4 regions of the Streptomyces sp. NPDC000151 genome follow, and region 3 is predicted to be linked to each of the others. Evidence: riboswitches for the same ligand, from Rfam matches in the RefSeq annotation. Region 3 holds a riboswitch; each other region holds the start of a gene.
The links. A riboswitch is a leader RNA that binds a small molecule or an ion and turns the genes downstream of it on or off. The one in region 3 is predicted to bind cobalamin.

Region 1: it holds a riboswitch for cobalamin, as region 3 does, so the genes downstream of both, metE (5-methyltetrahydropteroyltriglutamate--homocysteine S-methyltransferase) here and ABT381_RS32930 (SCO2321 family membrane protein) in region 3, are expected to answer to the same signal.
Region 2: it holds a riboswitch for cobalamin, as region 3 does, so the genes downstream of both, cobN (cobaltochelatase subunit CobN) here and ABT381_RS32930 (SCO2321 family membrane protein) in region 3, are expected to answer to the same signal.
Region 4: it holds a riboswitch for cobalamin, as region 3 does, so the genes downstream of both, ABT381_RS12730 (ribonucleoside-diphosphate reductase subunit alpha) here and ABT381_RS32930 (SCO2321 family membrane protein) in region 3, are expected to answer to the same signal.

What each region holds. Positions count from the first base shown of each region.
Region 1 is NZ_JBEPFC010000013.1:78,487-85,524, forward strand. Features, by position in the region: gene ABT381_RS06880 (FUSC family protein) at 18-2,210, opposite strand; gene metE (5-methyltetrahydropteroyltriglutamate--homocysteine S-methyltransferase) at 2,407-4,737, opposite strand; cobalamin riboswitch at 4,894-5,111, opposite strand; partial or broken gene ABT381_RS06890 (condensation domain-containing protein) at 5,290-7,038, shown strand, end outside.
Region 2 is NZ_JBEPFC010000043.1:22,663-29,700, forward strand. Features, by position in the region: gene ABT381_RS15150 (MFS transporter) at 1-15, shown strand, start outside; gene ABT381_RS15155 (SulP family inorganic anion transporter) at 1-1,498, opposite strand, end outside; gene cobN (cobaltochelatase subunit CobN) at 1,607-5,254, opposite strand; cobalamin riboswitch at 5,324-5,479, opposite strand; gene cobG (precorrin-3B synthase) at 5,523-6,974, shown strand; gene ABT381_RS15170 (precorrin-8X methylmutase) at 6,971-7,038, shown strand, end outside.
Region 3 is NZ_JBEPFC010000200.1:3,708-10,745, forward strand. Features, by position in the region: gene lanKC (class III lanthionine synthetase LanKC) at 1-1,489, opposite strand, end outside; gene ABT381_RS32915 (ferredoxin) at 1,654-1,887, opposite strand; gene ABT381_RS32920 (aldehyde dehydrogenase) at 1,892-3,343, opposite strand; gene ABT381_RS32925 (Strvi_7410 family MBL fold metallo-hydrolase) at 3,473-4,510, shown strand; cobalamin riboswitch at 4,593-4,732, shown strand; gene ABT381_RS32930 (SCO2321 family membrane protein) at 4,911-6,167, shown strand; gene ABT381_RS32935 (SCO2322 family protein) at 6,164-6,892, shown strand; partial or broken gene ABT381_RS32940 (CbiQ family ECF transporter T component) at 6,889-7,038, shown strand, end outside.
Region 4 is NZ_JBEPFC010000032.1:43,890-50,927, reverse strand. Features, by position in the region: gene def (peptide deformylase) at 1-359, shown strand, start outside; gene ABT381_RS12735 (ribonucleotide-diphosphate reductase subunit beta) at 453-1,505, opposite strand; gene ABT381_RS12730 (ribonucleoside-diphosphate reductase subunit alpha) at 1,505-3,934, opposite strand; cobalamin riboswitch at 4,088-4,219, opposite strand; gene ABT381_RS12725 (GNAT family N-acetyltransferase) at 4,296-4,811, opposite strand; gene mctP (monocarboxylate uptake permease MctP) at 4,918-6,534, opposite strand; gene ABT381_RS12715 (DUF3311 domain-containing protein) at 6,630-6,899, opposite strand.

The sequences.
Region 1 (7,038 bases), on a different contig from region 3:
GGCGGGCCGGGGAGCTCTCAGCCGGTCGTGCCCACATTGCGGCCCGACACCGGGACCTCCAGCGGCCGGGCGAGGCCGATCACGCCCTCGTCGAGGCGCTGGAGGTGACGCAGGACGCGGAAGGTCACCGTGCCCGAGGGCAGCGCGTTCGTGCCGTTCGCCTCCAGTACCGAGGCGATGCTCGCGCCGGAGGAGACCTCGCCGCGGGTGCTCTCGTCCACCACGCGCGCGACGATGATGTCGATGTTCCGGGCGATGCGCCGGCCGGCCCGCTCCAGCCGCGGGTCGGCCGCGACGTTCTTGCTGTACGGCACGAGCTCGGCCGTCGCCGCCAGCGAACGGGCGTGGTACGCGCAGGTCTCCAGCAGCGCCACCAGATAGCGGGCGGTCTGCCGGCGCCCCCGCAGCGGCGTGATCGGATGCGTCAGCGGCTGCGTGGAGGCACGCAGATCGTCCAGCGCCGAGTCCAGGTCGCGCGCCTTGTCCAGCAGGTCGGCGGCGGGACCGCCACTCAGCTGCGCTACCGCGGCCGTCACCACGTCGCTCAGCCGCTCCAGCACCGTGCCCAGCAGCTCGTCCGTGCGGCGGTCGGTGTGCACCGGCAGCACCAGCACGGCGGCGATGATCCCGCAGGCCGCGCCGAGCGCCGTCTCCTCGATGCGCAGCACCAGCACGGCCAGGCTGTAGGTGTTCAGCAGCGTGTAGAGCAGGCCCAGCATCGCGGTGACGCAGAAGGACATCAGCGCGTACGACAGCGGCGCTGTGAAGAACATCCCGAAGATGAAGAGCAGTACGAGGGCGAACGCGAGCCAGGTCTGGTTGCCGACCAGCCCGGCGAGTGCGACACCGGCGACCACGCCGAGGATCGTGCCCACCAGCCGGCGGTACCCCTTGACCAGGATCTCGCCCGTCGACGCGGTGTTGAGGAAGACCACCCAGCAGGTCAGCACCGCCCAGTACCAGCGCTGGCTGGAGAGGAACTCGCCGCCGATGATGGCCAGCGTCGAGCCCACCGCGACCTGGAAGGCGGCCCGGGTGGTGGGCCGCTTCAGCCCGGTGCGCTCGTCGGCCTCCTGCTCCTCCGACGCGCCCTCGAGACTGCCCATCGCGACGTCCTCGGCGTCGAACTCCTCGCGGGAGCGGGCCGTCGCGGGCGTGTCGTCGGACGCGTCCTGCGGCCCGTCCAGCGCCAGCCGCAGACCCAGCACGGCGCGCGCGGCCTCACCGATGCCGCGGAAGACGTCCTGGACGGCGGGGGAGGCGGCCGGCAGCTTGTCCTCGTCGCGGTAGCCGAGCAGCCGGTTCCGTACGTGGGCCAGGGCCATGCCGCGGTCGTCGGCACCGCGGCGCGCGATCAGCAGATGCAGTGCGCCCAGGTCCCGGCGCAGGGTGCGGGTCTCGGCGTCCTCGCCCGGCGCGCGGTCGGCGGCGACCGGCACCGGCGCGTGCGGCAGGTGCATCGTGATCGTGTCGGCACGCTCGGCGCTGCGCGCGTTCAGCAGGATCACGCCCAGCCGCTCGGCGGCGATCTCGGCGTCCGCGATGCGGCGCTGCAGCCGCGCCGCCGTGGCCTCGTCCCGGGTCCCCTCCTCCAGCCGGCCCTGGATCATCAGGGCCGCCTCGTGCAGCCGGGCCGTGCGCCGCCGCAGCGTGTCCAGGACCTTGTCCAGGTCGTCGGGGCCGGCGTCCAGCAGCTCGAGCTGGGCCGCCAGCAGCTGCGCGAGCCGCGCCCGGAACGCCTCGCGGAGCCGCCCCAGGGTGCGCTGGGGCGTCTCCGGTACGACGGCGAAACGGACGACGGCGCTGCACGCGAACGCGACGGCCAGCGTCAGATACAGCTCCGGCAGCGCGCCGACGGTGGCCTGGACGAACAGCGAGACGAAGTAGACCTGGAAGCCCATCAGGCCGAGGGCCGTGCCGCGGTCGCCGAACCGCCGCCCGTACACCGCGCCGAAGATCAGCAGCACGAAGAAGACGTCACCGGCGATGATCCGGGTGTGCAGCAGCGCACCCAGCGACATCGCGGCGAGGGCGACGGGCAGGCCGCACGCGAGCGTGACGGCCTGGCCGCGCACCTCCTTCTCCTTGATCGCGAAGGTGGCGACCATGGCCGCCATGGCGCCCGCGACCATGTGCGTGACGTCCGTACCGAGCAGCGCGAGGACGGCGAGGGCCAGCACGATCGCGCCGACCGTCCGCAGCCCCGCCATCAGCCGCAGCAGTCCCGGGTCGGACGCCGCGAAGCGGTCCCAGGTGCGGATGGAGGCCCGCCGTGTCGCTGCTATCACGCTGCCGTACTCTCCCGAAGCTCGCCATGATCCATGGAGGCCCCAGCATCCCACGAGTCACGCCCCGGTACCGAGGTCGGTGCGCGCATCGCTGAGTCCGGCAGCGCCCTCGAAGGCGTCAGGCGGTGTCCTCCCGCGCCGTGCGCGTCCGGCGGACGCGATGGGCCGCCGCGACCAGGTTCTCCAGTGAGGTGCGCGTCTCCGGCCAGCCCCGGGTCTTCAGGCCGCAGTCGGGGTTGATCCACAGCCGCTCCGCGGGGACGGCCGTCAGCGCCGCGCGGATCAGGGCCTCGATCTCGTCGGTGTCCGGGACGCGCGGTGAGTGGATGTCGTACACACCCGGGCCGACCTCGCGCGGATAACCGGCGGCGGCCAGCTCACCGGCCACCCGCATGTGGGAACGGGCCGCCTCCAGGCTGATCACGTCGGCGTCGAGGTCGTCGATGGCCGGGAGAATGTCGCCGAATTCCGCGTAGCACATGTGCGTATGGATCTGGGTGTCGGGGCGCACGCCGCCGGTGGCGAGCCGGAACGCCTCGGTGGCCCAGGCCAGATAGGCGGCGTGGTCGGCGGCGCGCAGCGGGAGCGTCTCGCGCAGCGCCGGCTCGTCCACCTGGACAACCGAGGTGCCCGCCGCCTCCAGGTCGGCCACCTCGTCGCGCAGCGCCAGCGCGACCTGGCGCGCGGTGTCGGCGAGCGGCTGGTCGTCGCGGACGAAGGACCAGGCGAGCATCGTGACGGGACCGGTGAGCATGCCCTTGACCGGCCGCCCGGTGAGCGACTGCGCGTACCGGGTCCAGCGCACCGTCATCGGCTCCGGGCGGGAGACGTCGCCGGCCAGCACCGGCGGGCGGACGTAGCGGGTGCCGTAGGACTGGACCCAGCCGTGCCGGGTGGCGAGGTAGCCGGTCAGCCGCTCGGCGAAGTGCTGCACCATGTCGTTGCGTTCCGGCTCGCCGTGCACCAGGACGTCGAGCCCGGCCTTCTCCTGGTACGCGACGACCTCGCGGATCTCCGCCGCGATCCGCTCCTCGTACGCGTCCTCGTCGATCCGGCCCGCGCGCAGATCGGCGCGTGCGGTGCGCAGCGCGGACGTCTGCGGGAAGGAGCCGATGGTGGTGGTCGGCAGCGGCGGCAGGCCGAGGTGGGCGCGCTGGGCCGCGGACCGCTCGGGGTAGGGCTGGGAGCGCCGGCAGTCGGCGGCGGTGACGGCCGCGGCGCGGGCGCGCACGGCGGGGTCGTGGGTGAGCGCGGCGCCGGTACGGGAGGCGAGGTCGGCGCGGTTGGCGGCCAGTTCGGCGGCGATGATGCCGGTGCCGTGCGTCAGCCCGCGGGCCAGGGTGACCAGCTCGGCGGTCTTCTGCCGGGCGAAGGCGAGCCAGCGGGCGATCTGCGGGTCGATGTCGCGCTCGGCGGCCGCGTCCAGCGGGACGTGCAGCAGCGAGCAGGAGGCCGCCACGTCCACCCGGTCGGCGAGGCCCAGCAGGGTGCCGAGGGTGGCGAGTGACTTCCCGTGGTCGTCGATCCACACGTTGCGGCCGTTGACGACGCCCGCGATCAGCCGCTTGCCGGGCAGGCCGCCGGCCGCCGCCAGGTCGTCCAGATTGCCGGCCGCGGCCTCGGTGAAGTCCAGCGCCAGCCCCTCGACGGGGGCCTTGGCCAGTACCGGCAGGGCCTCGCCGAGACGTCCGAAGTAGGTCGCGACCAGGAGCTGCGGGCGGTCGGTGAGGGCGCCGAGGTCGCGGTAGGCGCGGGCCGCGGCGTTCAGTTCGGCCGGGGTGCGGTCCTGCACGAGCGCCGGTTCGTCCAGCTGGACCCACTCGGCACCGGCGGCGCGCAGGTCGGCGAGGACCTCGGCGTAGACGGGCAGCAGCCGGTCGAGCAGGGTCAGCGGCTCGAAGCCGGGGTCCACGCCGGGGGCCGGCTTGGCGAGCAGGAGATAGGTGACCGGGCCGACCAGGACGGGGCGTGCGGTGTGGCCGAGCGCGCGGGCCTCGCTCAGCTCCGCGACCTGCTTGCGGGAGTCGGCGGCGAAGACGGTGTCGGGGCCCAGCTCCGGCACCAGGTAGTGGTAGTTGGTGTCGAACCACTTGGTCATCTCCAGCGGCGCCGCGTCCTGCGTGCCGCGGGCCATGGCGAAGTACCCGTCCAGGGCGTCCGTTTCGACGGCGGCGCGGTGCCGGCGGGGGATCGCGCCGACCATGACGCTGGTGTCCAGCACGTGGTCGTAGTACGAGAAGTCGCCGGTCGGTACCTCGTGCAGGCCCGCCTCGGCCAGCTGCCCCCAGACGGAGCGGCGCAGTCCCGCGGCGGTCTCCCGGAGCGCGTCGGCGGTGACGCGGCCCTTCCAGTACCCCTCGACCGCCTTCTTCAGTTCCCGGTCCGGCCCCTGCCGGGGATAGCCGTACACGGTGGCCCGTACGGCCGTGGCGGTGTTCTTGCTGGTCACGTTGCTCTCCTTCGCGAGCGTGTCTCCGAGCGCCCGGCGACGGGCGAGAGCGCGAAGGGAGTGCACAGCGGACGGGACGCCACGCACTCGTGTGCCGCGTCCCTGCTGTACGCCGACCCGCCCTCGAGGTCACCGGAAGGACCGCACACGACGGGGGCCGCGTGCGGGCAACGGGCAGGTCTTCGGACTCACGAGCACGTCCACCCGAAGGTAGACACCTACTGGCCGTCGCTTCCCGGACCCGGTCGGATCCAGTGCGTATGACGGCGGTCGTTCCCGCTCACCGCTGCGGGGCAGTCCCGGATTCCCACCGGGTTCCCTCTTACGACGCGCCTGCCTGGCGGACAGGGCGAACCAGCTGCAGCGATCAGGTTATGCCCTGTCGCCGTCCACGTGCCATCCCCCGCTGTGTGCGTACGCCGTGCCGAGTGTCGTCGGGCAGCCCCGCGCGGAACAGGTCGGGGGTATCGGGCCGACTGTCCGACAAGCTGACCTGACGTGTCGTCAGGCAGAGTGCCGAGATGTGCCGCACGCGCCCCTTATCGTGCGCTTATGAGTCAAATGCCTGATTCCGCCCGTGACCGGATCGCCATCATCGGCATCGGCTGCCGCCTGCCCGGCCACGCCAACGACCACCGGGCGTTCTGGCGGAACCTGGCCGAGGGCCGGGACTGCATCGTCCCGACCCCGGCCGACCGGTACGACGTCACCACCCTGGGCAGCCGGGACCGGGCCAAGCCCGGGCGGCTGGTCGGCGGCCGCGGCGGGTACATCGACGGCTTCGACGAATTCGACCCGGCGTTCTTCGGCATCAGCCCGCGCGAGGCCGCCCACCTCGACCCGCAGCAGCGCAAGCTCCTGGAGGTCTCCTGGGAGGCCCTGGAGGACGGCGGCCAGCGCCCGGCCGGCCTGGCGGGCCGCGACATCGGCGTGTTCATCGGCGCGTTCACGCTGGACTACAAGATCCTGCACTTCGCCGACCCGGACTTCCTGGCGGCACACACCGCGACCGGCACCATGATGACGATGGTGTCGAACCGCGTCTCGCACGCCTTCGACTTCCGCGGCCCCAGCGTCTCCCTCGACACCGCCTGCAGCTCCTCCCTCGTCGCCCTGCACCTCGCCCGGCAGAGCCTGCTGCGCGGCGAGACCGACCTCGCGCTGGCCGGCGGCACACTGCTGCACAGCGCGCCGCAGTACACCATCGCCGAGACCAAGGGCGGCTTCCTCTCCGTCGACGGCCGGTCGCGCGCCTTCGACGCGGCGGCCGACGGCTACGTACGTGCCGAGGGCGTCGCCGTCGTGGCACTGAAACGGCTGGCCGACGCGGTGCGCGACGGCGACCCGGTGCACGCCGTGGTGCTCGGCAGCGGGGTGAACCAGGACGGGCGGACCAACGGCATCACCGTGCCGCGCGAGGACGCCCAGGTGGACCTCGTACGGAAGGTGTGCGCCGAGGCGGGCGTCGCGCCCGGCAGCCTGCAGTACGTCGAGGCACACGGTACTTCCACGCCCGTCGGCGATCCGATCGAGGCCCGGGCGCTCGGCCGCGTCCTGTCCGCGGGCCGCCCGCCCGGCGCCCCGTGCTACGTGGGCTCGGTCAAGACCAACATCGGGCACACCGAGGCCGCCGCCGGCATCGCGGGGCTGATCAAGACCGTGCTGTCCCTGAAGCACGGGAAGATCCCGCCGCACCTCAACCTGGAGCGGCTCAACCCGGCCCTCGACGCGGCCACGCTGCCCTTCGAGATCCCGGACCGGCTGGTCGACTGGCCCGCGCACGACGGGCCGGCCCGGGCCGGCGTCAACTCCTTCGGCTTCGGCGGCACCAACGCCCACGTACTGCTGGAAGAAGCACCGGCCCCCGAGGCGGCCCCGCGGCCCGAACCGCCGCAGCGCAGCCGTACGATCCTGCCGCTGAGCGCACGCCACCCGGACGGCCTGCGCGCACTCGCCGCCGGTCTCCGCGCCGAGCTCTCCGGCGCGCACGGCACGCCGCCCGATCTCGCCGATGTCGGCCACACCCTCGCCCACCGCCGCGAACACCATGCGCACCGGCTCGCGGTGACGTACTCACCGGCGGCGCCCGACTCGCTGGACGAGGCGCTGGCCGCGTACGAGCGGGGCGAGCAGCATCCGGGTGTCGTCACGGGCCACTGCCGCGAGCGCGAACGCCGGGGCGCGGCCTGGGTGTTCACCGGTATGGGGCCGCAGTGGTGGGGCATGGGCCGCCGGCTGCTGACGGCCGAACCGGTGTACCGCGCGGCCGTCGAGGCGTGCGACCGCGAGATCCGTGCGCAG
Region 2 (7,038 bases), on a different contig from region 3:
AGTGGGCGGCCGTGAGTTCGCCGCTGAGGGTCTTGTGGAGCCGGGCGCTGGGCTCGTTCAGGCCGATGACCTCGACGGTCTTGCCGCGCTGGGAGTACTTGCTCTCGATCGCGTCCAGGGCGGCGACGGAGGAGGCGTCCCAGATGTGGGCGGCGGTCAGGTCGATGACGACCTTGTCCGGGTCGCCGGCGTAGTCGAACCGGGTCACCAGATCGTTGGACGAGGCGAAGAAGAGCTCGCCGGTGACGGAGTAGACGACCTGCGTGCCGTCGGGGTCGGTGACCGCGGTGACGTCGGCCACGCGCGCGACGCGGCGCGCGAAGACGACCATCGCGGTGACCGAGCCGACGACCACGCCGATGGAGAGGTTGTCGGTGGCGACCACGACGGCGACGGTGAGCACCATGACCGCCGTCTCGCCGGCCGGCATGCGCTTGAGCGTGGCGGGCCGGACGGAGTGCCAGTCGAAGGTGCCGACCGAGACCAGGACCATCACGGCGACCAGCGCGGCCATCGGGATCTTCGACACGACCGGGCCGAGGACGATGCAGAGGATCAGGAGGAAGAAGCCGGCGAGGAAGGTGGACAGCCGGGTCCGGGCGCCGTTCTTGACGTTGATCATCGTCTGGCCGATCATCGCGCAGCCGCCCATGCCGCCGAAGAAGCCGGTGACGATGTTGGCGATGCCCTGGCCGATGGATTCGCGGGTCTTGTCGGAGCGGGTGTCGGTGATCTCGTCCACCAGCTTCGCCGTCATCAGCGACTCCATCAGCCCGACCAGCGCCATCGCCAGCGCGTAGGGGGCGATGACGGTGAGGGTGTGGAGGGTGAACGGGACGTCCGGGAGGCCCGGTACGGGCAGCGAGGAGGGCAGCTTGCCCTTGTCGCCGACGGTGGGGACGGCGATCCCGGCCGCCACGGTGATGACCGTGAGGATCACGATGGAGACGAGCGGCGCGGGCACGGCCTTGGTGACCTTGGGGAAGCACACCATCAGGGCGAGACCGGCCGCCACCAACGGGTAGACCGCCCACGGCACGTCGCGCAGATTGGGTATCTGGGCGGTGAAGAGCAGGATGCCCAGCGCGTTGACGAAGCCGATCATCACCGAGCGCGGTACGAACCGCATCAGCTTCGCCACGCCCAGCGCGCCGAGGACGATCTGGAAGACGCCGGCCAGGATGACGGTCGCGATCAGATAACCGAGGCCGTACTCGCGGGTGACCGGCGCCACGACCAGGGCCACGGCGCCGGTGGCGGCGGAGATCATCGCGGGCCGGCCGCCGACGAAGGCGATCACCATGGCCATGGTGCAGGCCGCGAACAGCCCGATCTTGGGATCGACGCCGGCGATGACCGAGAAGGAGATCGCCTCCGGGATCAGCGCGAGGCCGACGACCAGGCCGGCCAGTACCTCGGTACGGAAGACCTTCGGGGACAGCCACGGCGGACGGAAGCCGCGCAGCCGGGCGGCCGGGGAGAGCGCAGGGGAGGACAAGGAGGAGGGGACCTGTCGTATTCGGGCACGCCCGGCGTCGGGCGGGGGCGTACGGGAGGCGTGGGGGAGGGGCGAAGCGCCCTCCCCCACGATACGACGAGGCCGGGCTCAGCCGTCGCCCTCCAGGTCGCCCTCCGTCTCCAGGTAGATCTCGCGGAGCGCTTCGAGCGCGGCGGGGTCGGGCTCGGCCCACATGCCGCGCGACTCCGCCTCCAGGAGCCGTTCGGCGATGCCGTGCAGCGCCCAGGGGTTCGCCTCCTGGAGGAACGCGCGGTTCTCCGGGTCCATGACGTAGGCCTGGGTGAGCTTGTCGTACATCCAGTCGGCGACGACGCCCGTGGTCGCGTCGTACCCGAAGAGGTAGTCGACCGTCGCGGCCAGTTCGAAGGCGCCCTTGTAGCCGTGGCGGCGCATCGCCTCGATCCACTTGGGGTTCACCACGCGGGCACGGAAGACGCGGGAGGTCTCCTCGACCAGGGTGCGGGTGCGGACGGTCTCCGGTCGGGTGGAGTCGCCGATGTACGCCTCCGGTGCCGTGCCCTTCAGCGCGCGCACGGTGGCCACCATGCCGCCGTGGTACTGGAAGTAGTCGTCCGAGTCCGCGATGTCATGCTCGCGGGTGTCGGTGTTCTTCGCGGCGACGGCGATGCGCTTGTACGCCGTCTCCATCTCCTCGCGGGCCGAGCAGCCGTCCAGGCCGCGGCCGTACGCGTAGCCGCCCCACACCGTGTAGACCTCCGCGAGGTCGGCGTCGGTGCGCCAGTCGCGCGAGTCGATGAGCTGGAGCAGGCCCGCGCCGTACGTCCCCGGGCGGGAGCCGAAGATACGGGTGGTGGCGCGGCGTTCGTCACCGTGCTCGGCGAGGTCGGCCTGCGCGTGCGCCCGTACGAAGTTCTGGTCGGCGGGCTCGTCGAGGCCGGCCACCAGGCGTACCGCGTCGTCCAGCAGGCCGATGGTGTGCGGGAAGGCGTCCCGGAAGAAGCCGGAGATGCGCAGGGTGACGTCGATGCGGGGGCGGCCCAGCTCGGCGAGCGGGACCGGCTCCAGGCCGGTCACGCGGCGCGAGGCGTCGTCCCAGACGGGGCGGACGCCGAGCAGCGCGAGGGCCTCCGCCACGTCGTCGCCCGCGGTGCGCATCGCGCTCGTGCCCCACAGGGACAGGCCGACCGAGGTGGGCCAGTCGCCGTTGTCGGTCCTGTACCGCTCCAGCAGCGAGTCGGCGAGCGCCTGTCCGGTCTCCCAGGCGAGCCGCGAGGGGACGGCCTTGGGGTCGACGGAGTAGAAGTTGCGGCCGGTCGGCAGGACGTTGACCAGGCCGCGCAGCGGCGAGCCGGAGGGGCCCGCCGGCACGAAGCCGCCCTTCAGGGCGTGCACGACGTGGTCGAGTTCGGCGGTGGTGCCGGCGAGGCGCGGGATGACCTCGCGGGCGGCGAAGTCGAGGATGTCGGCGACCTGCTGCCCGTGGTCGGCGGCCACGTCGGCCACCGCCGCCGGGTCCCAGCCCGCGTCCTCCATCGCCTGGACCAGGGTGCGGGCCTGCTCCTCTGCGGCGTCGGCGGTGGTGCGGGTGGCCGCGGACTCGTCCAGGCCGAGCGCCTCGCGCAGGCCGGGCAGGGCGGAAGTACCGCCCCAGATCTGCCGGGCGCGCAGGATCGCGAGGACCAGGTCGACGCGGGGCGCGCCGGCCGGCGCGCCGCCCAGTACGTGCAGCCCGTCGCGGATCTGGGCGTCCTTGACCTCGCACAGCCAGCCGTCGATGTGCAGCAGGAAGTCGTCGAAGCCGTCGTCGTCCGGGCGGTCCTCCAGACCGAGGTCGTGGTCGAGCCGGGCGGCCTGGATGAGGGTCCAGATCTGCGCGCGGATGGCGGGCAGCTTGGCCGGGTCCATGGACGAGATCTGCGCGTACTCGTCGAGCAGCTGCTCCAGGCGCGCGATGTCGCCGTACGAATCGGCGCGGGCCATCGGCGGTACGAGGTGGTCGACGAGGGTGGCGTGGACACGGCGCTTGGCCTGGGTGCCCTCGCCCGGGTCGTTGACCAGGAACGGGTAGATGAGGGGGAGGTCGCCGAGGGCTGCGTCCGGGCCGCAGGCCGCGGAGAGACCCGCGTTCTTGCCGGGCAGCCACTCCAGGTTGCCGTGCTTGCCCAGGTGGATCATGGCGTCGGCGCCGAAGCCGCCGTCCTCGGCAGCGGCGGCGATCCAGCGGTAGGCCGCCAAGTAGTGGTGCGAGGGCGGCAGATCGGGGTCGTGGTAGATCGCGATCGGGTTCTCGCCGAAGCCGCGCGGCGGCTGGATGAGGATCAGCAGATTGCCGCGGCGCAGCGCGGCCAGCACGATGTCGCCCTCGGGGTTGCGGCTGCGGTCGAGGAACATCTCGCCGGGCGCCGGGCCCCAGTGCTCCTCGACGGACTTGCGCAGCTCGGCGGGGAGGGTCGCGTACCAGCGCTTGTAGTCGGCGGCCGGGATGCGGACGGGGTTGCGGGCCAGCTGCTCCTCGGTGAGCCAGTCCTGGTCGTGGCCGCCGGCCTCGATGAGCGCGCGGATCAGCTCGTCGCCGTCGCCGGAGACCAGGCCGGGGATCTCCTCCTCGGGCCCGAAGTCGTACCCCTCCTCCCGGAGGCGGCGCAGCAGCTCGACGGCGGAGGCGGGGGTGTCCAGGCCGACCGCGTTGCCGATGCGGGAGTGCTTGGTCGGGTACGCGGAGAGCACCAGCGCCACCCGCTTGTCGGCGGGCGCGATGTGGCGCAGCCGGGCGTGGCGTACGGCGATGCCGGCGACCCGCGACGCGCGCTCGGGGTCGGCGACGTACGCCGGGAGGCCGTCCTCGTCGATCTCCTTGAAGGAGAACGGCACGGTGATCAGGCGGCCGTCGAACTCGGGCACGGCGATCTGGCTGGCCGCGTCCAGCGGCGAGACGCCCTCGTCGTTCTCCTCCCAGTCGGCGCGCGAACCGGTCAGGCAGAGCGCCTGCAGCACCGGCACGTCCAGGCCGGTGAGGGCCCCCGCGTCCCAGGACTCGTCGTCGCCGCCGGCCGAGGCCGTCGCGGGCTTGGTGCCGCCTGCCGCGAGCACCGTGGTGACGATCACGTCGACGGCGCGCAGCGCGTCGATCAGCTCGGGCTCGGGGGCGCGCAGGGAGGCGACGTACAGCGGCAGCGGGCGGGCGCCCGCGTCCTCGATCGCGCCGCACAGCGCGTCCACGAAGGCGGTGTTCCCGCTCATGTGGTGGGCGCGGTAGTAGAGCACCGCAACCGTGGGGGCGTCCGGGGCGACGTCCTTACGGGCCGTGCGCTCCAGCGGGCCCCAGGAGGGCGCGGCGGCCGGCGGCTCGAAGCCGTGGCCGGTCAGCAGCACGGTGTCGGAGAGGAAGCGGGCCAGCTGCTCCAGGTTGGCCGGGCCGCCGTGCGCGAGGTAGGCGTGCGCCTCGGCGGCGATGCCGACCGGGACGGTCGAGGCGGCCATCAGCTGGGCGTCGGGGGCCTGTTCGCCGGTGAGCACGACGACGGGGCGGCCGTCGGCGAGCAGCTGGTCCAGGCCCTCCTGCCAGGCGCGGATACCGCCGAGGAGGCGTACGACGACCAGGTCGCAGCCGTCCAGCAGGCCGGGCAGCTCGTCGAGGTCCAGCCGGGCGGGGTTGGCGAAGCGGTAGCCGACCGGACCGCTCGCCGCGCGGGCGCTGAGCAGATCGGTGTCGGAGGTCGACAGGAGCAGGATCCTGCGGTGCTCGGGGGCGCTGTCCTCGGACGAATGCAGCATGCGGCGTCGGGCCTTCCTCGGGGTCCGCGCCCCGGGCGGTGTCGGAATGGATCTCCCCCGCCCGGGCGGAGCCGAGTGCTGGGGAAGGGGAGTTCCTGGCTCACCCGGCCGCTGGGGCCGGGCTCACAGTGGCGGGACCGCGCCGGATTCGCACCGGGCTTCCTCCCCTGTCGCCGTCGCCGGCGATGATGACGGACCGGATGGCCCGCCGTGAGCATAGTAAGGGCCGCTCCCCGAGCGCGGGGCGGACGCCCGGGACGGGGTCGGTATGCTCGCCGCCATGCCCACGGCGACCAACCCTCCACCTCGGGACGAACCCCCCATACCGGTTCGCTCCGACGCCTGCCCGGGCACTTTGCGGCTGCACATGGCGGACGACGGTGCGCTGGCCCGCGTCCGGGTGCCCGGCGGCGTACTGACCGCTCCTCAGGCGGCCGCGCTGGCCGACGCGGCGGTCCGCCTCGGGGACGGCGCGCTGCACCTCACCTCGCGCGGGAATGTGCAATTGCGCGGCCTGGACGGCGACTGCGGCGCGGCCCTGGCGGGCCTGCTCGACGCGGCCGGACTGCTGCCCTCGTACCGCCACGAACGGGTACGCAACGTCGTCGCCTCCCCGCTGTCCGGCCTCGACGGCGCCGGACACGCGGACGTACGCCCCTGGTTGCGCGCCCTGGACGGCCTGTTGTGCGCGAGCGAGGCCGCGACCGCGCTCTCCGGACGCTTCCTGTTCGCGCTGGACGACGGGCGCGGGGACATGGCGGCGCTGGGGGCGGATGTGACATTGATCGCCTCGGGGGGCGACGCGCTGCTGCACGTGGGGGCGGCGGACGGCGCCCTTCGGGTGCGCGGTGCCGACGCTCCTCGGGGCGCGCTGTGCGCGGCCGAGGTGTTCCTGGAGGCGGCGGCGGAGATCGGCTCCCGTACGTGGCGGGTGCGCGATCTGCCGGACGGCGCGGGCCCGTTGGTGCGCACGACGGCCCGCCGACTGGAGACGGCCGGCATTCCCTGCACGTATGTGGCGAGCGCCTCGCTGCCTACGGAGGCGGCGCCCGCCCCCGGGATCGTCGACGGCCCCGTCGGCCACCGGGCGCTGTCCGTCCTCGCCCCCCTCGGCACCCTGACCGCCGACCAGTGGCGGCTGCTGGCCGACGCGGCCCGCGCGGACGGCGCCGGTGAAGTACGGCTGACCCCGTGGCGCGGCGTGGTCGTGCCCGGCCTCGACGGCCCCACCGCCGACGCCCGGCTGCGCGACCTGGCGGCGGCCGGCCTGATCACCGACGCCGCCTCCCCCTGGCACGGCGTCGGCGCCTGCATCGGCCGCCCCGGCTGCGCCAAGTCGCTGGCCGACGTGCGGGCGGACGCCGCGACGGCGCTCGGGACGGGCGGCGGGCTGCCCGTGTACTGGTCGGGCTGTGCGCGCCGCTGCGGTCACCCGCAGGGCCACTGGGTGGACGTGGTCGCCACCCCCGAGGGCTACGAGGTCGACGGGTACCGGGTCGCGGCGCGCGAAGTGGCTCTGCGTACTGTCGTGAGCGACGCCGCAGACATGAACGTGTCTTCAGGTGTATCTGATGTACCGGACCTAGGTGATGCACCGGTCCTTTCTGATGCACCGGTTCCTCCCGATGCGCCGGGCACTTCCGATGTACCGGATCTTGCCGTCGCCGTGGCGGCAGCGCGCACGACCACAGCGACCACAGCGACCACAGCGACGAGATGAGCGAGAGCACCGTGTTCGACTACGAGAAGGACGGGGCGGAGATCTACCGCCAGTCCTTTGCCAC
Region 3 (7,038 bases):
CCTGCGCGGGGCGCCGGATGCGCGGCCTGGCGGGCCGGTGCGCGCAGATCGTCCGCACGGCCTCCTCCAGGAAACCGGCCGGCACGCCGGGGAATTCGCGGACGACGATCTCGGCGAGGTCCGCCGCCTTCTCCCGCTCGATGGTCAGCAGCGTGGTCATCGGCAGGAAGAGCGCGAGGCGCAGGCAGGCCAGCGCGTACCGGTCGACGTCGTAGCCGGTGCGCTCGCGCGGGGCGAGGAAGCCGGGGTGCGCGAGGGACTGCCGGGTCCCTTCGCCGCTGCCGGCGGCGGCCTCGAAGTCCAGCAGCGTGACGCTCTGTTCGTCGGGCGCGACCATGACGTTGAACATGTGCAGGTCGTTGTGGACCAGGCCGCGGCGGTGCACCGCGGCGACGGCCTGCTCGACGGCGTTGTACATGCCCAGCGCCCACTCGGTGTACGAGGTGAGCGCCTCCGGGTCGGGGTCGGCGGTGAGCAGCGGGTGGCGCTCGGCGAAGAAGGAGTTCAGCGGCTTGCCCGGGATGTGCTCCAGGACCAGGAAGCGGTGGTCGCCGACGGTGAGCCAGTCGCGCACCTCGGGGGCCACGCCGAGGCCCGACAGCCGCTCCAGCGCGGCGCGTTCGCGCTCCAGGCGGGTGACCGCGTCGGCGAGGTCGGCGGCGAGGCCGGCGTGCGGCCTCGCCTCCTTCAGGACCACCCTCTCACCGGTGCTCCGGTCCCGGCCGGCGTAGACGCCGCCCCCGTTGGAGAAGTGCAGCGCCGACTCGATGGCGTACGGCAGGTCGGCGACGGTCGTGGCGTTGCGGGCCGCGAGCTGCGGGGCCAGGAAGCCGGGCAGCGGCACCCACTCCGGCGGCCGGAAGGCGGGCTCGCGGCGGTCCGGGACCAGCCGTCCTTCGGCGTTCTCGATGGCGGGCACGAGCGCGCCCGTGCCGTCGACGCAGTACCGCCGGGCGAAGCCGCCGTACCGCACGTACAGCGGTCCGTCGTTCCACCGCAGGTCGCTCAGGATGTAGGGGCCCGGCTCGCCGTCCAGCAGCGAGCCCAGCTCCTCCAGAACGCGGTGGCATTCCGCTTCGTCCAGCGGGTAAATGGTGGCGAATTTGCCGCTGGCGGCCCGGTCGGCGTACTTGGAATTCCGCAGGTGCAGCGGGCGCGGGCCCGGCACGAATTTGAACGGAATGGACCTGGCGACGCAGTAGTCCCAGACCTTGGACGCTATCTTCTCCGCATTGTCCGGGCAGGCCGACACATGTATCTTCCACCCCTGCTTCGGCCTGCCCGGACGCGGGTTCCCCTCGCTGTCCACGGGATTGACGTGGAGCCAGTCCCCGGAGAGGAAACAGCGCCACCCTTCGGGGACCGCGCGTTGCGCCGCTTCGTAGACCGCACTGTCGTCAGCTGCGGCACTTTCCCCGACGGACAAACGGTCCGGGGTTTCATAGAAATACCTGTCAGCCAGGCAGTACACCTCGTACCGCTTATCCATCGTCTCCCCCCTCGGCGGCGTGGAATAGAGATTTCCACGCAACGGGAGGGACGGACAGTCACAGATGTCATGAGATCACCGTGAGGAACGCACAGGTAACTCTAAGTACGGACCAGGGGCTCGCTCATCCGTTCGACGGGGCGGGCGGGGCGTACGGGGCGGCGCTACTCCTCCGGCGGGAAGACTGATTCCCCGGAGTCCGCCTCCGTAATCAGGATCGCCTCGACCGGACATCCCTCGGCGGCCGACAGCACGGCCTCACGGGCGTCCGTCTCGCCCGCCACCGGGTGCGACTGCCGCGCGGAGTCCAGCCGGAAGTCCCCGGGCGCCATGCTCGCGCACAGCCCCGAGCCGATGCAGACCCCGCGGTCCACCTCCACCTGCCAGCGGTCGCCCATGCGCTCACTCCCCCGCCGGGAGGTGGATCATCTTGTGCTCCAGATACGCGCCGTACCCCTCGGGGCCGAACTCCCGCCCGATGCCGCTGTTCTTGTAGCCGCCGAACGGCCCGAGCATGTCCAGGCTGAAGGTGTTCACGGAGTACGTGCCGGTGCGCACCCGGCGCGCCACCTCGATGCCGCGCTCGGTGTCCGCCGTCCACACCGATCCGGAGAGCCCGTAGTCGGAGTCGTTCGCGATCCGTACCGCCTCGTCCTCGTCCTCGTACGGCAGCAGGCAGATCACCGGGCCGAAGATCTCCTCGCGGGCGATCCGCATACCGGGCGTGACCTCGCCGAAGAGGGTGGGCTCGACGTACCAGCCGGTGGCCTGGTCCGCCGGGCGGCCGCCGCCGGCCAGCACCTTGGCGCCCTCCTGCTGCCCGGCCGCGATGTACTCCAGCGACCGGCGCCGCTGCCGCTCGGCGACCAGCGGGCCGACCTCGGTGGCCGCGTCCAGCGGATCGCCGACCTTCAGGGCGGTGGCCGCTGCGGCGAACCGCTCGGCGATCTCCTCGTAGTGGGAGCGCGGCGCGAGGATGCGGGTCTGGGCCACACACGCCTGCCCGTTGAGCATCCAGGCGAAGGGGGTGATCCCGGCGACCGCCGCGTCCAGGTCCGCGTCCGGCAGGATCACCGCGGCCGACTTGCCGCCCAACTCCAGTGTCACGCGGGTGAGCCGGCGCGCGGCCACCTCCATGACGCGTTTGCCGGCCGCGACCGACCCGGTGAAGGACACCTTGTCCACGCCCGGGTGCCCGACCAGGTACTCGCTGACCTCCCGGTCGGCCGGGAGGATGGACAGCACACCCTCGGGCAGCCCGGCCTCGGCCGCGATCTCCGCGAGCAGATACGCGTCCAGCGGCGTCTCCGGCGACACCTTCAGCACCGCCGAGCACCCGGCCAGCAGCGCGGGCGCGAGCTTGGCGGCGGCGGTGAACTGCGGGACGTTCCACGGCACCACGGCCGCGACCACCCCGACCGGCTCGCGGCGGATCAGCAGCGGCCCGAGGAGGCCCTGCCGCCGCTCCTCGTAGGCGAAGTCGCGGGCGACCGTGATCGCCGCGTCCCAGGCCAGCATCGCGGCGAGCGACTGCACCATGACGCCCGCGGTGTACGGGGTGCCGTTCTGCGCGCTGATGAGCCGCGCGAACTCCTCGCTCCGCACGGCGAACGCGTCCTTGATCCGCGTGATCACCGCGATCCGGTCGGCGAGCGGGGTGTCCGCCCAGACGCCGGAGTCGAAGGACGCGCGGGCCGCCGTGACGGCGCGGTCCACGTCGGCCCGGGAGGCGTGCGGCACCCGGCCGATGACCTGCTCGGTGTGCGGGGAGACGACCTCGATGGTGTCCCGCCCTGCGGGATCGACCCACTCGCCGCCTATGTAGAGCTGTCCGTGCTCGATCAGATCGGCCATCGACTCCGCCTCCCGCGGTCACCGCGATACGTGACGTAAATCTGACGCTGCATCAGAACTGATACCAGTTCTAGCTATAGTGGGCAACGGTGAGGCACGCGACGGCGTGCGGGCCGGGAGGGGCAGGACATGCCGCACGTGATCGACCACCGGGGCGGGGTGTGGAGCATCGCCGTGCCCATACCGGACAACCCGCTCGGGCACACCCTCGTCCATGTACTGGAGACGGACCGCGGCCCGGTGCTGATCGACACCGGCTGGGACGACCCGGACTCCTGGGACGCCCTCGCCGCCGGGCTCACCGCCTGCGGCACCGACGTGGCCGATCTGCACGGCGTCCTGGTCACTCACCACCACCCGGATCACCACGGTCTGTCGGCGCGGGTCAGGGAGGCGTCCGGCGCGTGGATCGCGATGCACGCGGCCGACACGGAGGTCGTCCGCCGCACCCGTGAGGCCGAGCCGGGCACGTGGCTGACGTACGTCATCGCGAAACTGGCCTCGGCTGGCGCGCCCGAGGACCACCTCGCGCCGCTCTACGCGGCCCGCGCCGAGGGGCGCACGCGCGGGCTCCCGGACCAGCGTCCCGCGCTCCCGGACCGCGAGATCGTCCCCGGCGAGCTGCTGGACCTCGCGGGGCGGCGGCTGCGCGCGGTCTGGACGCCGGGCCACACACCGGGCCACGTCTGCCTCCACCTGGAGGAGGCGCACCCGGCGGCGCGCCCCGGGCACGGCCGGCTCTTCTCCGGCGACCACCTGCTGCCGGGCATCACGCCGCACGTCGGCCTGTACGAGGACCCGGACGACGCGACGGTCACCGATCCCCTCGGCGACTATCTGGACTCCCTGGAGCGGATCGCGCGGCTCGGCGTCGCCGAGGTCCTCCCGGCCCACCAGCACGCCTTCACCGGCGCCGCCGAGCGGGCGGCGGAGCTCGTCGCGCACCACGAGGAACGGCTCGGCGGCCTGCGCGCCCTGCTCGCCGCCCCGCTCACGCCCTGGCAGCTCGCCGAGACCATGACGTGGAACCGCCCGTGGGAGGAGATCCCGTACGGCTCGCGCACCATCGCCGTCTCCGAGGCCGAGGCGCACCTGCGGCGCCTGGTGAAGGCGGGGCTGGCCGAGCCGGTGCCGGGCTCGGAACCGGTGACGTACCGGGCGGTGTGAGGCACGCGGCTGCCGGAGGCGGTGGGCCCGGGCGGCCACGCAGCCCTTCTGCACGTGCCGGAGACCGGCCGCTACCCGCCGGTTAAAGTGGTCCGGACAAGTTCATTCGTGCCCGACCGGGGGAAGCCGGTGGAAAACCGGCGCTGACCCGCAGCCGTGAGCCCTGGCGCGCATCCGTGCGCCGGAGCGAGCCGGAACGCCCGGCGGGGCACGCCCAAGGCTCCCGCGTACCGTACGGCCGCCCTTCATCGGCCGTCCGGCGCGCGGCACCGTCGAGGTATACGGAGCTGAGCCCGGTGCCACCGCGCCCGCGCGCCGCGCGCGACGTGGTGCGGCGGAGTACGGCTGCGTGACCTCCCACCTCGCGCACCCCGCGAACCGACCGAGAGGCACCGACCCCATGGCCATCACGGCCCGCTCCCTCGCCGCCCCGGCGCGCCGCTGCGCCGCGGCCCTGGCCGCCGCCGTGCTGTGCGCGGCCGCTGCCCCCGCCGCGTTCGCCGCCGACCCCGCGCCCGCCGCGTCCCCCAAGCTCCCGAAGGGCCTGTACGGCAGCACGGACCCGAAGTACGACGGCGTCTGGCGGCAGTCGCTGGCGCTGCTGGCGCAGGACACCGCGGGCGTGCGCCCGGCGGACTCGGCGGTGGACTGGCTCGCCGGGCAGCAGTGCGCCGACGGCGCGTTCACCGCGTACCGCGCCGACCCGAAGCAGGGCTGCGACGCGAAGACGATGCGGGACACCAACCAGACGGCCGCCGCCGTGCAGGCGCTGGCCGCGGTCGGCGGGCATGCGGACGCGGTGCGCAAGGGCGTCTCCTGGCTGAAGTCCGCCCAGAACGACGACGGCGGCTGGGGCTCGGCCGCCGGCGCCCCGAGCGACGCCAACTCCACTTCGGTGGTGATCGGCGCGCTGGCCGCCACGGGCACGAAGCCCGAGTCGGTGACGGCCAAGAAGGGCGGCACGTCGCCGTACGACGGGCTGCTCGCCTTCCGGCTCGGCTGCGACGCGAAGAAGAAGGACCGCGGCGCGTTCGCCTTCCAGGCCAAGGACGGGAAGCTCGCCGCCAATGAGGACGCGACGGCCGCCGCGGTACTGGGGGCGCTGGGGAAGGGCTTCGTCGTCGAGCCGGGTGCGGACGCCGCGAAGCCGGCGTCCTGCGAGGACGCCGCGAAGGACCCGCACGCGGCCGCCGCCGACGGCGCGGCCCACCTCGTCTCCGTCCTGGACGCGCACGGCCACCACCTGATGTCCGCGATGCCCGGCGCCGAGGCGCAGCCGGACGTCGGCAACACCGCCGACGCCGTCGTCGCGCTGGCCGCCGCGGGGCGTGCCGACGAGGCGAAGCGGTCGCTGGGCTGGCTGCGCGGGCACTCGGCGGCCTGGGCGAAGCAGAGCGGCCCGGCCGCGTACGCGCAGCTGATCCTCGCCACGCACGCCACCGGCGGCGACCCGCACGACTTCGGCGGCACGGACCTGGTGACGAAGCTCAACGCGACCGGCCCGAAGCCGGCGGCCGCCTCGGCCCGGCAGGACGGCAAGGACCAGAAGCAGGACGAGGGCGGCATCTCCGTGTGGTGGGTCGTGGTCGTCGGCCTGGCGGCGGGCGCCGGCATCGGCTTCCTGGTGAGCGGCCGCCGGAAGCAGAACCAGCTGTGAGCAGCGCCGTCCGTATCGCACGCGGCATCGGCGCCCTGGCCCTGGCCGGCACGGCCACGGGCCTGGCCGCCGCGCCCGCGCACGCCGAGGAGTACCGCTACTGGTCCTTCTGGACGGCGGACGCGGCGGCCCACGGGGGCGGTGGCTGGACGTACGCCACCGAGGGGCCCTCGACGGCCCGCCCCGCAGACGGCGGCGTGGCCGGCTTCCGCTTCACCGTCAGCGCCGACTCCGCGCGCGCCACGAAGCCGCGCGCGGCCGCCGACTTCGACGCGGTCTGCGGCGGCACGAAGGCGGCGGACGGCCGCAAGCGGGTCGCCGTCGTCCTCGACTTCGGCACGGCGGCCGACGCCCCGAAGGGCGAGAACCCGCCCGCGGCCCGTACGGAGTGCGCGCGGGTCCCCGAGGACGCGAGCGCGGGCGACGCGCTGGCCGCGGTCGCGGCGCCGCTGCGGTACGACTCCAGTGCGCTGCTGTGCGCGATAGCCGGTTATCCGGAAAAGGGCTGCGCCGAGCAGGCGGGCGGGTCGTCGAAGGGCTCCGGCGAGTCCACCGGGTCCACCGGGTCCGCGGCGCCCGATGGTGGCGCGTCCGGCTCCGGTGCGTCCGGCTCCGGCGAGCACACCGGTGCCGGTGGGCCCTCCGCCGGCCTGATGGGCGGCATCGCCGCGGTTGCCGTCCTCGGCGCCGCCGCGGTGTGGCAGGCCCGGCGCCGGCGCGGATGACCGGCACCCGAGCCCCCGCCCGGCTGCGCGCCCCCGCCCGGCTGCGTGCTCCCCTCGCCACGCGGGGGCGTGCGCTGCACGCCGGCGCGTGGTGGCTGTGGGCGCTGGGCCTGGCGACGGCCGCGTCCCGCACCACCAACCCGCTG
Region 4 (7,038 bases), on a different contig from region 3:
TCTACGACTGCATGGACGACCAGGGCGTACGCCACGTCGGCGCGGTCTGCAACCCGGTCCTGGACGAGCTGCCGGCCGACCGCCGGGTGCTGGACGACTCCAACGAGGGCTGCCTGTCGGTCCCCGGCGCCTACGCCGAGCTCCCGCGGCCCGACTACGCGGTGGTGCGCGGCCAGGACATCGAGGGCAACGCCATCGCCGTCGAGGGCACCGGCTACTTCGCGCGCTGCCTGCAGCACGAGACGGACCACCTGTACGGATACCTCTACATCGACCGCCTCTCCAAGCGCGACCGCAAGGACGTCCTGAAGCAGATGGCAGAGGGCGAACCGCGCTACCCGGTCGTCGCCAACGACTGACGCCCCGCGTACATCCGGCGCCGCCCCCGAACGGAACACCCGTTCGGGGGCAGCGCGGTTTCCGGCAGCCGTGCCAGAAGTCCGGCAGCCGTTCTAGAACTCGTCGTCGAAGGAGACCGAGCCCTCGACCGCCACCTGGTACGCCGAGGCGCGGCGCTCGAAGAAGTTGGTCAGCTCCTGGACGTTCTGCAGCTCCATGAAGGAGAACGGGTTCTCCGAGCCGTACACCGGTGCGAAGCCGAGCCGCTGCAGCCGCTGGTCGGCCACGCACTGCAGGTACTCCCGCATCGACGCCGTGTTCATGCCCGGCAGGCCGTCGCCGCACAGGTCCTCGGCGAACTGCAGCTCGGCCTCCACGGCCTCCTTCAGCATGTCGGTGACCTGCTGCTCCAGCTCCGCGTCGAACAGCTCCGGCTCCTCCTCGCGGACGGTGTCCACGACGGAGAACGCGAAGTTCATGTGCATGGTCTCGTCGCGGAAGACCCAGTTCGTCCCCGTCGCCAGGCCGTGCAGCAGGCCCCGCGAGCGGAACCAGTACACGTAGGCGAACGCACCGTAGAAGAACAGCCCCTCGATGCAGGCCGCGAAGCAGATCAGGTTCAGCAGGAAGCGGCGGCGGTGGGCCTTGGTCTCCAGCCGGTCGATCTTCTCGACGGAGTCCATCCAGCGGAAGCAGAACTGCGCCTTCTCGCGGATGGACGGGATGCTCTCGACGGCGGCGAACGCGTCGGCGCGGTCGTCCGGGTCGGGCAGGTACGTGTCCAGCAGCGTCAGATAGAACTGGACGTGCACGGCCTCCTCGAAGAGCTGCCGGCTCAGGTAGAGCCGCGCCTCGGGGGAGTTGATGTGCTTGTAGAGAGTGAGGACCAGGTTGTTCGACACGATCGAGTCGCCGGTCGCGAAGAAGGCGACCAGCCGGCCGATCAGGTGCTGCTCGCCCGGCGACAGCTTGGCGAGGTCGGCCACGTCGGAGTGGAGGTCGACCTCCTCCACGGTCCAGGTGTTCTTGATCGCGTCGCGGTAGCGGTCGTAGAAGTCCGGGTACCGCATCGGACGCAGCGTCAGCTCGAAGCCCGGGTCGAGGAGGTTCTTGTGCGTCGCGCCGACGGTGTGGGTGGCGGCGGCGCTCTCGGGTGCGGTGGTCATTACTGGCATGCCTCGCAGGACTCGGGGTTCTCCAGGGAGCAGGCGATCGCCTCGGGGTCGGTCGCCTGCTGGGGTACGGGGGCGGCGGCGGCCGTGCCGCGCGCGGACTGCGCGATCCGGGTCGCCGGGCGGGACCGCAGGTAGTACGTGGTCTTGATGCCGCGCTTCCACGCGTAGGCGTACATCGAGCTGAGCTTGCCGATGGTGGGCGCCGCCATGAAGAGGTTCAGGGACTGGCTCTGGTCCAGGTAGGGAGTGCGGTCGGCGGCCATGTCGATCAGCGCGCGCTGCGGGACCTCCCAGGCCGTGCGGTACAGCGCGCGGACGTCCTCCGGCACCCATTCCAGGTCCTGGACCGAGCCGTTGGCCTCGCGCAGCGCGTCACGGGTCCGCGCGTCCCACAGGCCCAGCGCCTTGAGCTCCTCGATCAGGTACGCGTTGACCTGCAGGAACTCCCCGCTCAGCGTCTCGCGCTTGAAAAGGTTGGAGACCTGCGGCTCGATGCACTCGTACACGCCCGCGATGGAGGCGATGGTCGCGGTGGGGGCGATCGCCAGAAGGAGTGAGTTTCGCATGCCGGTCGCCGCGATACGGGTGCGCAGCGCGGCCCAGCGGTCGGCCCAGCGGGGCTCGGCATTGGGGTAGTGGTCGGGGTGCAGCACGCCGCGGGCGGTGCGGGTCGCCGCCCAGTTCGGGTGCGGGCCGTGCCGCTCGGCGAGGTCGGCGGACGCCTCGTACGCGGCGAGCATGATCCGCTCGGAGATACGGGTGGACAGCTCGCGCGCCTCGGGGGAGTCGAACGGCAAGCGCAGCCGGAAGAACACGTCCTGGAGGCCCATCAGGCCCAGTCCCACCGGTCGCCAGCGGGAGTTGGACGCGCCGGCCTGCTCGGTCGGGTAGAAGTTGATGTCCACGACGCGGTCGAGGAAGGTGACGGCCGTCCGGACCGTGGCGTCCAGCTTGGCCCAGTCCAGCTCGCCGTCCGCGCCCAGGTGCGCGGCGAGGTTGACGGAGCCGAGGTTGCAGACGGCCGTCTCGCCGTCGTCCGTGACCTCCAGGATCTCCGTGCACAGGTTCGAGGAGTGCACGACCCGGCCCGGCTCGGCGGTCTGGTTCGCGGTGCGGTTGGCGGCGTCCTTGAAGGTCATCCAGCCATTGCCGGTCTGCGCCAGGGTCCGCATCATGCGGGCGTACAGCGTCCGCGCGGGGACGGCCTTGATCGCTTTTCCGTCGGCCTCCGCCTGCCGGTACGCGGCGTCGAACTCCGCGCCCCACAGGTCCACCAGCTCCGGCGCGTCCGCCGGCGAGAACAGCGACCAGTCCTGGTCCGCCTCGACCCGGCGCATGAACTCGTCCGGGATCCAGTGCGCGATGTTCAGGTTGTGCGTACGCCGCGCCTCCTCACCGGTGTTGTCGCGCAGCTCCAGGAACTCCTCGATGTCCGCGTGCCAGGTCTCCAGATACACGCAGGCGGCGCCCTTGCGGCGGCCGCCCTGGTTCACCGCGGCGACACTCGCGTCGAGGGTCCGCAGGAACGGCACGATGCCGTTGGAGTGCCCGTTGGTGCCGCGGATCAGCGAACCGCGGGCGCGCACCCGGGAGTACGAGAGGCCGATGCCGCCCGCGTGCTTCGAGAGGCGCGCGACCTGGTGGTAGCGGTCGTAGATCGAGTCCAGCTCGTCCAGCGGCGAGTCCAGCAGATAGCAGGAGGACATCTGCGGGTGGCGGGTGCCGGAGTTGAAGAGCGTGGGGGAGGAGGGCAGGTAGGAGAGCGTGCTGGTCAGCGCGTACAGCGCGGCGACGTCCTGGACGGCGCGGTCCGAGTGGTCCTCGGCCAGGCCGCAGGCCACGCGCAGCAGGAAGTGCTGCGGGGTCTCGATGACCTTGCGGGTGATCGGGTGCCGGAGGAGGTAGCGGGAGTAGACCGTGCGCAGGCCGAAGTAGCCGAAGCGGTCGTCGGCGCCGTCCTGGAGGGCCGCCTCGACCAGCGCGTCCAGCGTGGCGGCGTGCGTCCGGACGAACTCCGCCGTGCCGTCGGCGATCAGACCCTCGCGGTGCCCCGTGGCGACCGAGGCGGCGAAGCCCGTCGCGCCCTGGCTCGCGGCCTCCTCGGCGACCGCGGCGGTCAGCAGCCGGGCGGCCAGCTTGGAGTACTGCGGCTCATCGCCGATCAGCCCGGCCGCGGCCTCCATCGCCAGCTCGCGCAGCTCCGCCGCGTCCGAGCCGGCGTGCCGGCCGCGCAGCGCGGCCGCGGCGACCTTGCCCGGGTCGGTGGCCGGCAGGTCGGCGGTGAGGTCGGTCAGGGTGCGCAGCAGGGCCGTACCGGGGCCGTCGTCGGGCCGCGCGGTCGTCGCCCGCGCCTCCTGTGCCGCCCGCTTCTCCTGTGCCGCCTGCGCCTCTTGTGCTGACTCCGCTGGCGCGATGGTCACCTTGTGCTCTCCTCACTCGGCTGGGGCCGGGGGAGGGCGGTCGGAGGCGTACGGGCAGCCGCGCCGGAGCCCTGCCGGGCACGCGGGCACACCACGCAGCGTCCACCGGCCCATCCCACGGAGCCCGGACGTCTCGACGCCCGCACCGGAACGGATACGGACGTACCGTCGGCAGGTCCTCGGACTCGGCGAGCGCGGCACAAATGCCCACTCAGCACACCGTTGCGGGACAGTTCCGGATTCGCACCGGATTCCCCTGCGGCGACAGCGAGCACGAGCATACATCTTGTGTCGCCCCGCGCGAGCGTTCCCATATCTTGTGTCGCGACGCTGCTGTCCGTGCAGCCGTACGCACGGATGGTCACCCCTGCGAAGGCGTCAGCTCCCGGGCGAACGTCAGCAGCGGGCCGGCGTCCGGTATCGGATGCCAGTCGCGGTCCGGGGTCCGCGTGAACCCCAGGCGACGGTAGATGCGGTGCGCGCTGAGCATCGAGCGCTGGGAGGACAGCACGAGACGTGCGCAGCCCTCGGTCTCCCGCGCACGTTCCAGACACGCGCGCACCAGCGCCTCGCCCGCGCCTCTGCCGCGTGCCTCCTTCGCGACCGCCAGCATCCGGAACTCCGCCTCGCCCGGCCGCGCGATGTCCGCCCACGGACCGCCCGCCGGCACGAACGTCACCCCGCCCAGCACCTCGCCGTCCGCCACGGCCACCAGCACCTCCGCCTCGGCGGCCCGCCGCGCCACGTCCCGCAGCAGGGGCAGATAGCCGTCGTCCTCCCCGAAGTCGAGCAGCCCGTCACCGAGATACGCCTGGGCCGTGATCTCGCCCAGCCACGCGTGCTCCTCCGTACGTATCCGCCTGACCACGATGTCCATGGGATCCATGCGCTCAGTGTGCACCGGGGGTACGACAACGGGCCGCCGGTTTCCACCGGCGGCCCGTCGGCCGTCATGAGCTCAGGCGGGACTCTGCGGTCACGACCTAGTGGGCGGCGCCCGCCGTGGCCGGCGGCAGGTCCACCTGGACGCCCTTGTCACCGGCGTCCGCCGTGTAGTCCTCGGGCGAGGTCTCGTCGATGCCGGCAGGGGCCTTCACGGCCCGCAGGACGACCGTCAGGACCACCGTCACCAGGACGTTGAGCACGAACGCGGTCAGGCCGATGTAGCCGATCTCGCCGATCCCGGGGATCTCCGCGTTCGAGCCGCCGAAGTGCTTCTGCGTGGGGCTCGCCACGCCGTACGCCGCGACCGTGCCGTACACCATGCCGACCGCCCAGCCGGCGAGCAGCGCCCAGCGGTGGAACCAGCGGGTGAACAGGCCGCCCACCAGCGCCGGCATGGTCTGCAGGATCCAGATGCCGCCCAGCAGCTGGAAGTTGATCGCCACCGTCTTGTCCATCGTCAGGACGAACGCCAGCGCGCCGACCTTCACCAGCAGCGACACCAGCTTGGCGACCTTGTGCTCCTGCGCGGGCGTGGCGCCCGGCTTGAGGAAGTCCTTGTAGATGTTGCGGGTGAAGAGGTTCGCCGCGGCGATCGACATGATCGCGGCGGGCACCAGCGCGCCGATGCCGATCGCGGCGAACGCCACGCCCGTGAACCAGTCGGGGAACATGTTCTCGAACAGCTGCGGGATCGCCAGCTGCCCGTTCTGCACCTTGATCCCGGCCGCGATCGCCATGAAGCCCAGCAGCGCGAGCAGGCCGAGCATCAGCGAGTACAGCGGCAGGATGGTGGTGTTGCGGCGGATCACGTTACGGCTGCGCGAGGAGAGCGTGGCCGTGATCGAGTGCGGGTACATGAACAGCGCCAGCGCCGAGCCGAGCGCCAGCGTCCCGTACGCCCACTGCGCGTTGGGGCCGCTCGCCAGCTCGCCGCGCGGCTTGCCGGTGGCCGGGTTCGTCTGCGCGAAGGCGTCGCCCGCCGTGTGGAAGATGTGCTCGAAGCCGCCCAGCTTGATCGGGATGTAGATGATCGCCACCGCGATGACGAGGTAGATCAGGCCGTCCTTGACGAACGCGATCAGCGCGGGCGCGCGCAGCCCGGAGGAGTAGGTGTACGCGGCCAGCACGCCGAAGGCGATCAGCAGCGGCAGGTCCTTGATGAACCAGTTCGTGCTCTCGCCGCCGCCGACGCCCATCACGTCCAGGACCGCCTGGATGCCCACGAGTTGCAGCGCGATGTACGGCATCGTGGCGAGGATGCCGGTGAGCGCGACGGCCAGCGACAGGGCCTTGGAGCCGAAGCGGCCGCGCACGAAGTCCGAGGTGGTGACGTACCCGTGCTTGTGCGACACCGACCACAGCCGCGGCAGGAACGTGAAGATCAACGGGTAGACGAGGATCGTGTACGGCACGGCGAAGAAGCCGGCCGCCCCCGCCGCGTAGATCGCCGCGGGCACGGCGACGAAGGTGTACGCGGTGTAGAGGTCGCCGCCCAGCAGGAACCACGTCACCCACGTACCGAAGCTGCGGCCGCCCAGGCCCCACTCGTCGAGGTTGTCGGACTGGTCGGCCCTGCGCCAGCGGGCGGCCAGGAAGCCCATGACCGTCACGGCGATGAAGAAGAAGATGAAGACGGCCAGCGCGATGCCGTTCACGCCGCCGGTCGCGTCCGCCGCGAGCGCGCTTCCGGCCGGGATGGTCGGGGTGGCCGGGGCGACCGAGGTGGCCAGGAAGTTCGTTGCCGTGGTCATCACTTCGACGCACCGTCCTTACGGGCGCGAAGCCCGCGCTGCTCACGCTGCACGAGCTTGTACGCGGTCATCGTCAGCGCCGTCGAGATCAGCACCCACAGCATCTGGTACCAGTAGAAGAACGGGATGCCGATCAGCGTCGGTTCGACCTTCGCGTACGAACTCACCCAGAGCATCGCCACGAACGGAGCGAGCAGGCAGAGGCCGGCCACCACGCGCGTGGGCGTGACGATCGGCCCGGAACGGGGTGTTTCGGCTGGCTCTGACATATCCGCTGCTCCATCCCTGGCGATCACATATGTAAGGCCAGGAAATCTAAGCGCCCAAAGCTCCCGCCGTCACCAGCTGTCCGCATATCGGTACGGAAACGGTTTGGGTGGCGGGGGCGGGAGGGGGCGGGGCGGCGTG